3 regions of the Paenibacillus sp. Y930 genome follow, and region 2 is predicted to be linked to each of the others. Evidence: a T-box and tRNA genes for the amino acid it is inferred to sense, from the RefSeq annotation. Region 2 holds a T-box; the other regions hold tRNA genes.
The links. The T-box of region 2 lies ahead of leuS (leucine--tRNA ligase). A T-box ahead of a tRNA ligase gene usually reads a tRNA of that ligase, here a tRNA-Leu.
Positions count from the first base shown of each region.

Region 1: it has a tRNA-Leu gene. The T-box ahead of leuS (leucine--tRNA ligase) is inferred to sense a tRNA for this amino acid. The anticodon was not compared.
Region 3: it has a tRNA-Leu gene. The T-box ahead of leuS (leucine--tRNA ligase) is inferred to sense a tRNA for this amino acid. The anticodon was not compared.

Region 1 covers NZ_JBXCIX010000001.1:530,001-534,288, forward strand. The annotation lists gene AC1TO5_RS02605 (hypothetical protein) at 131-280, opposite strand; gene AC1TO5_RS02610 (hypothetical protein) at 303-431, opposite strand; gene AC1TO5_RS02615 (S-layer homology domain-containing protein) at 749-1,129, opposite strand; partial or broken gene AC1TO5_RS02620 (S-layer homology domain-containing protein) at 1,163-1,237, opposite strand; gene AC1TO5_RS02625 (hypothetical protein) at 1,249-1,866, opposite strand; tRNA gene AC1TO5_RS02630 (tRNA-Leu) at 2,288-2,376, opposite strand; tRNA gene AC1TO5_RS02635 (tRNA-Leu) at 2,430-2,518, opposite strand; tRNA gene AC1TO5_RS02640 (tRNA-Ile) at 2,535-2,611, opposite strand; tRNA gene AC1TO5_RS02645 (tRNA-Met) at 2,648-2,723, opposite strand; gene AC1TO5_RS02650 (hypothetical protein) at 2,891-3,073, opposite strand; gene AC1TO5_RS02655 (ABC transporter ATP-binding protein) at 3,304-4,197, opposite strand; gene AC1TO5_RS02660 (ABC transporter permease) at 4,201-4,288, opposite strand, start outside.
Region 2 covers NZ_JBXCIX010000004.1:176,998-181,285, forward strand. The annotation lists gene AC1TO5_RS13155 (hypothetical protein) at 522-965, shown strand; T-box leader at 1,000-1,224, shown strand; gene leuS (leucine--tRNA ligase) at 1,600-4,041, shown strand; gene comER (late competence protein ComER) at 4,067-4,288, opposite strand, start outside.
Region 3 covers NZ_JBXCIX010000002.1:781,943-786,230, forward strand. The annotation lists gene AC1TO5_RS08755 (hydrolase/acyltransferase) at 149-508, opposite strand; gene AC1TO5_RS08760 (SprT family protein) at 737-1,207, shown strand; tRNA gene AC1TO5_RS08765 (tRNA-Asn) at 1,252-1,327, shown strand; tRNA gene AC1TO5_RS08770 (tRNA-Ser) at 1,332-1,422, shown strand; tRNA gene AC1TO5_RS08775 (tRNA-Glu) at 1,576-1,650, shown strand; tRNA gene AC1TO5_RS08780 (tRNA-Lys) at 1,697-1,772, shown strand; tRNA gene AC1TO5_RS08785 (tRNA-Leu) at 2,270-2,355, shown strand; gene AC1TO5_RS08790 (glycoside hydrolase family 5 protein) at 2,504-4,288, opposite strand, start outside.

The sequences.
Region 1 (4,288 bases), on a different contig from region 2:
CCATTACGTGGCACTCTTTGGACGGGTTTCAATATATCCTTGGTTACGATAGATGTCAGAAAAGCAGTAAACCATTCAGTTAGTTTAATCGGCGCAGAACGCTGTTTTGTCATATGAGCACGTTATACCATTACAATGTGTAGATAGATTTTACAATTCCGTTCGTAAAGCTGACATACTGTGTTCCGTATCTCCATACTTCAACTGAAATATTGTTTGAAGTTAACTTAGATGTATCGGAAGGATGTCCCCATGATAGTTCAACTTGTGCTTTGCTCATGCCTATGTTGACCTTTTCAGCTTTAATAAGATTTATTAATAAATTTCGCTAGCGTGCCTTGCTGTTCTTTTTTCACCGTGGCGGCTGTTTCTGCTGAATTAACGAACAGCGTAGCTTTGCCGACGGATATTTTCAATTTATTATTGGACATGAAACATTTCAAAGCAAGTAATCTATAAAGCACATTTAATTTCAAATCACTATATCTGTCTAGGGCAAATTAAATAAACTTACATACATTAGTTTATCTTGATATAAGGTGGTGTTCTTGATGAAACACAAAAAGACTTTAGTTGTGCGCCTGAGACCTGGCCAAAGATTACTTGTAATTGCGAAAAGACATCGTCGCCATCATTCCTAGATAGTATTAAATTCTGCATACAAAAAACTTGACGCCAACATAACGTCAAGTTTTTTTGTTTGAGTGCATCACTTAAAATACGCTCAACTCCATTATTTATGGCTTACCTAGTAATCAAGCACACGAAGTGCTAACGTAATAGCATCCGCACGAGTAGCTACTTTATCAGGACCAAATGTATTATTGCTGTATCCTACCACCAAACCATACTTAACTGCTGTAGCAACATAAGCTCTTGCATAAGCAGGAATGTTAGATGCATCGGCGAAAGTTAACTCATCCTCTGAGACAAGCTCTAGACCCAATGCTTTAACAATCATTACTGCTGCTTCTGTACGTGTAATGTCACCAGTTGGACGGAATGTGTTATCGTTATAGCCTGTTAGTATACCCGCCTCTACTGCTTGCTGAATATACTCTTTAGCCCATCCTTGAATTTTATCTGCATCAGTAAATTTCACTTCACCTTTTGCAGCTTCAAGTTTCATTGCGCGAACTAGAATAGCTGTGAACTCAGCACGATTAACTTCTTGATTCGGCTTGAATGAACCATCACTATAACCATTTACAAGTTTTAATGATACAGCGCGTTCGATCGCCGCTTTTGTTAAGGCTCAGGTGCTGTAGGATTGTTATGCTCATGAATTGCAGCTTGCAAAGCTGTCAAAGTAGTTTGCATTGTCGCTAACTTAGTAATATATGTATTAGCAGCTTCTGCATTTGCAATCGCTGACTCAAACGCCGTTGAGCGATCCGTTAGCGTCTCTGCTGCTGCAATAGCACTAATCAATTGAGCTTTCGTATTATCAATATCATTGCCAATAACTACTGTTACTTCATGAGAAGATAACGATCCTCCAGGAGTAATTTTATATTTTGTTGTTGCTGTAAATTGATCAGTAAGATCTTTCAACTCATATCTTTTCACAATTGTGTCAGCATTTTCAATAACCATTGTTTCTGGATCGTTATTAATAATAAACTCTAATGCAAAAGACTTAGTCATTTCTACTTCTAAAAATTGTGTACCATTATTTACAACAATGTAAGGATTCTTGAAAAATTCGTGTGCTGCTGATAATGTAGCATCTTCACCCTCTTTTACAAAATGAATAACTGTTGCTGTTTTGGTTTCTGTCGGTTCCTCTGCATACACAGGCATTGCAGATACCAATAAAGCAATGATAAGTACCGCTGATAAATGTTTATACCATCTGAATTTCATAATTAACCTTCTCCTTTAAATTCCTAATCTCGAAATAATGATTATCATTCTCAATATGATCTCAAAAAAATATTAGCAGTGAGCGCTGCTAATTCGGTGTATTGATAATAATTATCATCCTCAGTGAATATATCCCATAAGCTCCCCTCTCGTCAATAGTATTTTTAATAAAAATAGGTAACGCTATCATTTGTCAACCTTTATACATATTTTGATATTTTTCTTTTACTTCCATATAAACTCCACTGACAAATTCATTTATCTCTATTAAATGCCACTCTACAAGGAATAATTCATTTCTAATCCATGCCCTTGAATCTAAAACATCGAAATAACAAAAAACCCCCTTCAAGCTTAGCTTGAAGGGGGTTGGATTATTCAATGAATTTGCTACATAATAGAGTGAATCTAATAAATTAAATGGTGCCGAGAACCGGAATCGAACCGGTACGGTAGTCACCTACCGCAGGATTTTAAGTCCTGTGCGTCTGCCAGTTCCGCCACCCCGGCGTAGTACTATGTATACAATATTCAATTGAAAAATCAGTTAACCTAGGAAATAATGGTGCCGAGAACCGGAATCGAACCGGTACGGTAGTCACCTACCGCAGGATTTTAAGTCCTGTGCGTCTGCCAATTCCGCCACCCCGGCAAGGGTATGTAGCTAATGGTGGGCCCTGAGGGACTCGAACCCCCGACAAATCGGTTATGAGCCGACTGCTCTAACCAGCTGAACTAAGGGCCCTTAATAATATAATGATAACTCATTATGTCCAAAGGTTGGTTGCGGGGACAGGACTTGAACCTGTGACCTTCGGGTTATGAGCCCGACGAGCTGCCAACTGCTCCACCCCGCGTCATTGCTATTTCAAACGTTATCGCAACGGCGACATGTATTAATATACAACATTCAAACATATTACGTCAAGCATTTTTTAATATTTTTATTTATTTTTTATTTTCACCACTTTTATTCATAAAAATTACCAGTATTAATAGGTTTACACTACTATATACCTATGCACTATATTAATCCCCTTGAATTATTCAATAAATATTTCACTCCATATCTTCCCTTTAACGATTTGAATATTTCTATTTCCTGAGGGCAATCAAGACCATACATCCAATAATCATTTTCCATTCGCTGTACAACACAACTTGCTTGAAACTTTGATTCATATAATCTAATCCAATATATCCACATCTATTGTTACCTCCCAAAACTTTTCGTAACTCCTTGATAGACTTCCTAGTAACGAAAAGTTACTTCGGAAGCATTAGCCAAAGATAACGATAGATTACCCATTTTACACAAAATCATTCCAATTAATAAAAATAATGTAACAAGATAAGAAAAAATCCCCTTATCGCTAACAATGTTAAGTTCTAAGTATCGAACTTTCTACACATCGTCGACGATAAGGGGATTACTCTTTATTCTTCCTTTAGCTGAATCTGCGGTGATCTAATCGTAATCTTCTCACCATCAAACTCCATTAATACTTTATCTTTAATATCCATTGCCTTCAAATATTCTTTTGGAACTTGAAGACGACCAACTTTATCAACAACCACATAAGCAACATGCTCATTTTGTGAGGTATGCGCTGATAACGATACAAAGCCTTCACCATGCGATCCGATCTCTGGGTTATGCTTCACAAATTCCGTACTCGTTAAGCCGTCTCTAATCGCAACAACGCGGTCAACTTGACTGGCTAAGGTCATATCATGGGTAACGATAACGATCGTGACACCGATCTCCTTATTCAGCCTACGAAAAATATTCATAATCATATCAGATGTCGCAGTGTCAACCGATCCTGTAGGCTCATCTGCTAGTAGCAGCTCTGGACGATTAGATAACGATATCGCAATCGCCACACGCTGCTGCTCACCGCCTGAGAGCTGATGCAATTTATTATGCATCCGGTGCTTCAAACCAACCCATTCTAGAAGCTGCGTCGCATACGTACGATCCAACTTTCCAGAAAGCATCATTGGCATTTCAACGTTTTCAAGAGCTGTCAAATACGGCAATAGGTTTCGAGCATTGTTTTGCCAAATAAAACCTACCGTATCCCGCTTATAGCTTACACGCTCTTCCTCAGTCATTTTCAACAGATCCCAAGGACCCACTTTAACTTGCCCTGCAGAAGGACGATCTAAGCCACCTAGCGTATTTAAGAGCGTTGATTTACCACTACCACTATTACCGATAATAGCCATCAATTCGCCCTTCTCAACGGTTAGGTTCAAGCCTTGTAGAGCGACAACTTCCAAATCGTCAGTTTTATATATTTTTACTAATCCTTCACAATAGATCATGAATTATCGCTCCTCTCCCATTTTCACAGCTTGATGTACTTTAAGCTTTTTGATATGAAGGAGTAAGAACCCGGCACCAATTAACATCATC
Region 2 (4,288 bases):
GAAGAGTATCAAGAGGCGATGAAAAGTTGGGTTTATGCTTACGAAGTAACTTTTCATTACAAGAAGAGTATCAAGAGGCGATGAAAAGTTGGGTTTATGCTTCCGTAGTGACTTTTCATTGCAATGAAGTATTTCGAGAGGCGATGAAAAGTTTTAGGAGGCGTTATGTATCGCTTTTGGTATTACCAGAGCTGAATTAGAAGGCTGGAAAGCTGCTGTTGAACAAGGTCATATCGCGTATTTGACGCATTATTGGCTAGATGAAAGATTTCCTGAAGCGCGAACGGTTACGAAGGTTGGCTGTAAGGACATTTCCAAATTAGTCGCTTGGTGTGAGCATTTTCAATTGAATCCGCTATACATTCATTATAGAGACCACTACCCGCATTTTGATTTAGTTGGACCGTATCAGTGTGAGGTGTTGAAAGCCGTTGGATTGCATGATCATATTTCCCGTTTTCATCTACATAAGAGCAATGAATAAAATGTGGAAAATAAAATTGGAAAGTTTGGTGTAGCATATGTTCTACCGAATCTCTCAAGTGGCCTTAGTAGCAGTGCTTACCTGTTTGGCGGGAATTAACTATACGTGGTATTCATGGTTTGATTATATGCTTTTAGGTATAGGTAAAGGCTTTTTATTACAAAGCTTAACGATATGGGGCTATGCCTCAATAGTGCTTGGAATTCTAGTGTTTGGGACATTGGCGTTTCGTAAGGTGATTAATGTTATTATGATCGATAAGCCATTAGAAATATTTATGGCGATTATATTTGTTATTCAATTGCCAATGTTAAGCTTATGGTTTATGGCTGTAATTATGCAAGGGGCAGAAGCTTTAATCGGAGTAGTGGTACATTCTACTTTATTAATAATGATTGGATACAGGTTTTTGACAAGTCACCGTACACCTCGAAAACAGAAAGATCAGCAACAAGAAGAGGTAAGCGACTTGACACTATAGTATTCGATTTATATAATCAGATTATCTGTAAATATGTAATGCGTAGATGAGGAGTAGTACAATCGATATCAAGATCCCAGAGAGCCGGCAGTTGGTGCAAGTCGGTACTTGATCGAACGGAACTCGCCTCGGAGCAGTGTATGAATGTGATCTATAAATACACCGTATACCTGCGATAAAGGTGAAAAGTGAGTAGTAGATCAAGTAGATCACTACTAACTAGGGTGGTACCACGTGAGCATATCCTCTCGTCCCTAGCGTTAATCCGCTAGGGATGAGAGGATTTTTTTGTTTTAGAAGTAGTTCAAAAAGCGGGCTTTGATAACGAAGTGATGCGTTGTAGCGTATTCGACATCGCATCTGGAGCGAACTTGGAAAGTACGGTTCGCGTGTACGTAATCATGTACACTTGCGCTTCCGCCTTTCTCAAGTAGCGCTCCAGCTGCTCGGTTCTGAAAGCCCACTTTTTGAACCTTTATTGTTAGTGAGGTTTATGCTTCCGAAGTAACTTTTCGTTAACTGAGAAGATAATTCGTGAAGACAATGAAAAGTTTGGTTTATGCTTCCGAGGTAACTTTTTGTTTCGAAGAAGTTATATCAGGTAGCAACAAAAAGTTTGTAGGAGGAATTCACAATGAGTACAGAGCAATCACGTAATGGATATAGTCCGTTAACGATTGAACCAAAGTGGCAACAATATTGGGATGCCAATAAAACATTTAAGACGGGTGAAGATAAAGATAAGCCTAAGTTCTATGCACTAGATATGTTCCCTTATCCATCAGGATCAGGTCTACATGTAGGGCATCCTGAAGGTTACACGGCGACAGACATTATGTCTCGCTACAAAAGAATGCAAGGCTATAACGTCCTTCATCCAATGGGCTGGGATGCATTCGGCTTACCTGCTGAGCAACATGCGTTAGATACTGGCCAACATCCTCGCGATATTACGTTTGTAAATATCGATAATTTCCGTCGTCAGATCAAATCTCTAGGCTTTTCGTATGACTGGGATCGTGAGATTAGTACTACGGATCCTGAATATTACAAGTGGACACAATGGATTTTCATTCAACTTTACAATCGTGGTCTGGCTTATGTTGCAGAAGTTCCAGTTAACTGGTGCGAAGCGCTTGGTACGGTTCTAGCCAACGAAGAAGTTATCGATGGTCTGAGCGAACGTGGTAATCATCCAGTTGTTCGTAAGCCAATGCGCCAATGGATATTGAGAATTACAGAATATGCTGAACGTTTACTTGAAGATCTTGAAGATCTTGATTGGACGGAAAGTATTAAAGATATGCAGCGTAACTGGATTGGTAAGTCTACTGGTGCAGAAGTGACTTTCCCAATTGAAGGCTACGATGAATCACTAGTTGTATTTACAACTCGTCCAGATACATTATTCGGTGCAACGTATTGCGTATTAGCACCAGAACATGAGTTAGTTGCTCAAATTACTTCTGCTGAGCAACAAGATGCAGTTAAAACGTATCAAGAGCTAGCTTCGCGTAAGAGCGATCTTGAGCGTACAGATCTTGCCAAAGAAAAAAGCGGTGTATTTACGGGGGCATATGCAGTAAACCCTGTGAATGGAGCTAAAGCTCCGATCTGGATTGCTGATTATGTTCTTGCAGGATATGGTACTGGTGCAATTATGGCTGTTCCTGGTCATGATGCTCGTGACTATGAATTTGCCAAACAATTTGACCTTCCGATTATCGAAGTTGTATCTGGTGGCAATGTAGCTGAAGAAGCTTATGCTGGCGATGGTCCACATGTTAACTCTGATTTCTTGAATGGTCTTAACAATGCGGATGCGATGGCGGCAATGATCAAGTTCCTTGAAGAGCATGGTAAAGGGGCAGCAAAAGTAACGTATCGTCTACGTGACTGGTTGTTCTCTCGTCAACGTTATTGGGGAGAGCCGATTCCAATTCTTCACCTTGAAGATGGCACGATGAAAACAGTTCCTGAAGATCAATTACCATTATTGCTTCCAGATGTGGATGCAATTAAACCATCAGGTACTGGTGAGTCACCACTTGCTAACGTAACGGAATGGGTGAACACGATTGATCCAGAGACAGGTATGAAAGCACGTCGTGAGACGAATACAATGCCTCAATGGGCTGGTAGCTGCTGGTATTACCTTCGTTATATCGATCCGAAGAACAATGAGCAGCTTTGTTCGCCTGAGAAGCAAGCGGAGTGGCTTCCAGTTGATCTATATATCGGTGGCGCTGAGCATGCTGTACTTCACTTGCTGTACGCCCGTTTCTGGCACAAAGTACTATACGATATCGGGATCGTAAATACGAAGGAGCCATTCCAAAAATTAGTTAACCAAGGTATGATCCTTGGTACTAATAATGAGAAAATGTCCAAATCTCGTGGTAATGTTATTAATCCCGATGAGATTGTTAATGAGCATGGGGCAGATACACTACGTATGTACGAAATGTTTATGGGACCGCTAGAAGCAACAAAGCCATGGAGCTCTAATGGTGTTGAAGGCTCTTACCGTTTCTTAGGTCGTGTATGGCGTCTATTCGTAACAGAAGATGGAGAGCTTAATCCACGTATTTCTGATGATGCGCAAGCTAGTGATGCATTTATGCGTACATGGCATCGCTCGATTAAGAAAATTACTGATGATATGGATCATTTACGTTTCAATACGGCGATTAGCCAAATGATGATTTTCGTTAATGAGGCATATAAAGCAGAAGTTCTACCACGTAAAGCAATGGAAGATTTTGCGCAAATGATTTCACCACTTGCTCCGCATATATCTGAAGAACTATGGGAATTGCTTGGACACTCAGGAACAATCACATACCAGTCTTGGCCAACCTATGACGCAGCGTGGACCGTTGATCAAGAGGTGGAGATTGTTGTTCAAGTTAACGGTAAAATAGTCGAGCGCTTGTCAATCGCAGCTGATCTTGATCAAGCAGCGATGGAAGCAGAAGCAAAAGCGTTACCGAAAGTTGCAGAACTGATCGAAGGCAAAACGGTTCGTAAAGTTGTTGCAGTAAAAGGGAAGCTTGTTAATATCGTAGCTAATTAGTACAAAAAGAGATGGCGGACAATAACTATTGTCCGCCGACCTCTTCTTTATCAAATGTTTGATTGACTACTTCTAAATCCTCGTAATATTTGGCGTGTGTCGTCCTTATTAACTGATTGAAAATGCCAGTTGTTTCTTTGTTGAGCATATGGAGTGCCTTTGCAGTAATTCCACCAGGCACAGCAACCCGCTTTTGAACCTCTTCTGTGGACATACCACCTTCAGTAAGGAGTAATCCTGTCCCAAG
Region 3 (4,288 bases), on a different contig from region 2:
AGCCTAGGCGATGATGATTCATTACCATATGGCATTTGGAGATTATAGGTGTCTGTCTGCCTAACAAATGCGACAGCTGTCAAATGTTACTATAAGATGTAGTTCAAAACTAACATGCTCATTAGGCCATGTTAGTTTTGAACATGCACTATAATTGTTGATCTTCTAGCTCTTCATACCATTGTTCAAGCTGGGCTTGAAGGGCACGAATTTCAGTAAGTAAAGAAATTAATGGGTATGATTTTTCTTTGACAGCAGCAAAATCTGCCTCAAGTTCATTAATGTAATCAAGACCAGATTGAATGTGAACGAGATCGGTATGGAGTTCTACGGCATCACATTCAGCAACTGCGTAAGGTAAGTTAGGTACTTCATCCGCAGTAAGCTTGTCGATTTCTTTACGAAGACGCAAATTCAATGCGCTTAACTGATAAGCGTGAGTTGCGGGCATTTCTATGAATGTTAGCTTAGTTTGTTGTTGCATTAACACATAGCGCATAATAGCCATAATAAGTTGGTACTCTCCCCTCAAATAAAAGCATATTCTACTTGACAGTGTAGCCTATTGTAGGCTTACAATTCAAGTAGGAGTAAGATGCTTCTGATGTGACTTTTTGTTTGCGAGGTAGTGTATCAGGAAGATAATAAAAAGTTTTAGATTATGCTTCCGAAGCTACTTTTTGTTTGCAAGGAAGTGTATCTGGACGAGAAAAAAAGTTTTAGAAGGTGAAAAATGATGGATGATCAGAAGTTGCAACAATGGGTGGAACGTGTTTCGCTGCAATATTTTGACAGAGCGTTTCTACACACTGCGACATTTAATAGTCGATTGAAAGCAACCGGTGGGCGCTATTTCACGAATAGTCATAATATAGAGATTAGTCCTCATCAGTTAGAGGCATTCGGACAAGAGGAAACTGAGAAAATAATTAAGCATGAACTCTGTCATTACCATTTGCATATTTTGAAACGGGGATATAAACATCGCGATATGGATTTTAAGCAACTGCTATCTCATGTCGGTGGTTCCCGCTATTGCAATACATTACCTGAACGAAGCAATCGTACAGGTGCGAACTATAAGTATCTGCTCATATGTAGAGATTGTGAGCTGAAATATTATCGTAAGCGTCGGATGGATGTGAGTAAATATAGATGCGGAAAATGTAGTGGGCAATTAATGATGAAAGAGCTTGACAAGCTATAACGTACATGGTAAATTATTAAGTGTTCGCTTTATCTTATTGTTGTTCCCTGATAGCTCAGTTGGTAGAGCACTCGACTGTTAATCGAGTTGTCACAGGTTCGAGTCCTGTTCGGGGAGCCATTATGGGGAAGTACCCAAGTGGTTCAAGGGGACCCTCTGCTAAGGGGTTAGGCTGCGCAAGTGGTGCGTGGGTTCGAATCCCACCTTCTCCGCCATATTTTTTTCTTGGTAGGCTTGCTTTTAGAGGACCGTCAAGCGGTCTTTTTTATTTGCTAAAAATACTCGGGAAAAATCGCGAAAAAAAGTGTTGCATTGTGAAAAAAAACGTGATAAGATACATCTTGTCGCTTTTCAAGACAAACTAAGATGGCCCGTTGGTCAAGTGGTTAAGACACCTCCCTTTCACGGAGGTAACAGGGGTTCGAGTCCCCTACGGGTCACCACAACCATTCATATGAGAGCAACTCACATGAGTAATGATTATCATGCGAGCCATTAGCTCAGTTGGTAGAGCACCTGACTTTTAATCAGGGTGTCGAAGGTTCGAGTCCTTCATGGCTCACCAGTTTACTTCTTAAGTCAAGTCAGCTGGATGAATGGTATTATATTGTAAAAATTGGCGATAGCCATCATATAGTGAAGCCTAGTATACTTGTATACTAGGTTTTTTTATTTGTGTGTCGGGTAAAAATTTTAGTAGATCCCTTAAGTAGTAACAAATTAGGCTCAATCAATACTAAGCCCCCTTAATGTGGCTACTAAGCCCCCTTAAGTGGGCGGTAGATACGTTATTTTGCATGATAGGTCATTTTCGACACGCTTGCGGACAGGGGTAGCTTCGAAACACCTATAAATATCTGTTTTTCGGGGGGAATAAAGTCTCTCCTGTCCGCTCATATCAAAATAGTAACTAATTCCTCCAATTAGCGTATCGTATGTCCGTTTATTTGGTTAGATCCTGATGAAAAACATAGCTGAATTAGATGAGATTAATAAATAGAAACCTTTACAATTCGGTAGTTTTCCTGTAAAATATTTTATTGTGACAGATTACTTCAACGTGCGGTAGTGGCGGAACGGCAGACGCGCTAGCTTGAGGGGCTAGTGGGGGCAACCCCGTGGAGGTTCGAGTCCTCTTTACCGCACCATATATGACCTTATCGTGATTTTACATAATTGAATTAGTTAGTGTGCAGGGCTGCACACTTTATTGTAAACTAGACCACTTTCTTTTCAGAACACAATTCTGATGGGAGAGTGTTTTTTTTGTTGTGTAAATTGCAATATCTATAAAGGTTACTGCATTAAAGTTCCCAGTTCATGCGTACTAATTGTACCTACTTCATTTTGTACATTATTAACAATATCAAGCATTACTAATTTATCATCCACTTGAATAGGCATCAAATCATATAATAGATTATTTGTAGCATAATCATATATCTTAATATTAAATAGTCTAAAAGCTTTTTGAATTATAAATATGCTTAAAGGGTTATTAATTGGAATACTTCCGGTTCCAATGGTTGCAGTAAGAACTTCATCATTCAAAACAACTGCTCTATTTGGAGAACTCTTACAAACTTCTAATGTATAGACAGCAATAGGTCCAGGTTTTAGCTTTTGAGTATGGAATATCCCTTGGCTACCATATACTACACGAATGTCTTTATTTTCATATCTCATTGAGAAATTAGTACCAGATACAAAGGTGGTAGTTTTATTATCAGTCAAACCAAATGTAACTAAGATTTTCTTAGTATTATCGAATAACATGTTTGTTAATTTGTTATTCCCTGTGTTGGAATCCGTCTTGCTAGATAGGTATTTATAGAATAAAGAGTTATTATAACTAAATAAGAATAGCTTATCTTCAACAAGTTCGATATGGTCATATATTTCTGAACTCAATGCAGTTAATGAGTTGAACATCATATTTGAAGCAATAGTTAAAGCTTCTAACTCTAGTTTATCGGCATTATCTATACCACTTGAGACCATCATGTTTTGTACAAACAATTGTTCTTGTATAATAGCACTAAGTTTTTTCTTGGCAATACTCACAGAATAGTCAACAAAAACTCTAAATTCAGCAAACTTATTTCCGCATCTGATAATGATATTTGTTGTACCTTCCTTCAATGGTGTAACAACCCCATTTAATGATACGTGAACAATAGATGGATCAACCGCATTGAATCTTACAACTTGTGTCACGTTGGCTGGAACTATAGTCATGTAGTCGTTTAGGTCAAATATTACATCATTGTTCAGCATATTATAAGAAGACTGACTTAATATAATATTGTCACAAGGGACAATGCTGTTAATAAATTCATTATACTCAGTTACGACTTCATCTTGATACTTGCTATATAAGATAGACATATCAATTGAGTTACTATAGAAGTCTCTACATAATGTGTTATAATCTTTTTTACTAACATGTTCAATTATTATTTTCAATTTTTTTGTCACAATACTTGTTTCAAAGTTATAATCTTCTGAGATAATGGTAGTCTTAGTAACTTCATCATTTATATTCAACTCTTCTAGAGTGATATTATAATCAGCAGGACATTTTATAATATAAGGATTACTAGGTAGCACATCAATTACTCTCGATAGGGTTACAAACCAATTATCAACATTCTGTAAAGATAGAGCGTGGTTATCTAGAACCTTACTATCCTGTCCTCCAACACTAATCACTTTTTGAGCCACATGCCCGTAGGGACTATATGAACTCACTACAGTTAGCCCGTTTTTAATAGATGTTAGTCTATTATGGGTAACTCCTTCTAAAAATTTAGCTACAGAGTTATCAGAACTAAAGTTGTAAGTTATTCTATTTAGCTGTGCATTTGTCGGATATACATCTAAAGTCTTACCAATACTCATATTGTCATTTCTGGTAGAGACTTGTAACTCAGAAACCTTTACAATGTCGGAATCAACTAAAATTCTAGGTAGGTCTAATAAATACCCATTAAAGTTTTGAGCGTCTTTATAGTTACTTTGCGTGACTTTGTTCCGTCTTAGGAATTGCATGTTTCCATAATCATCCCATAGAATACAACT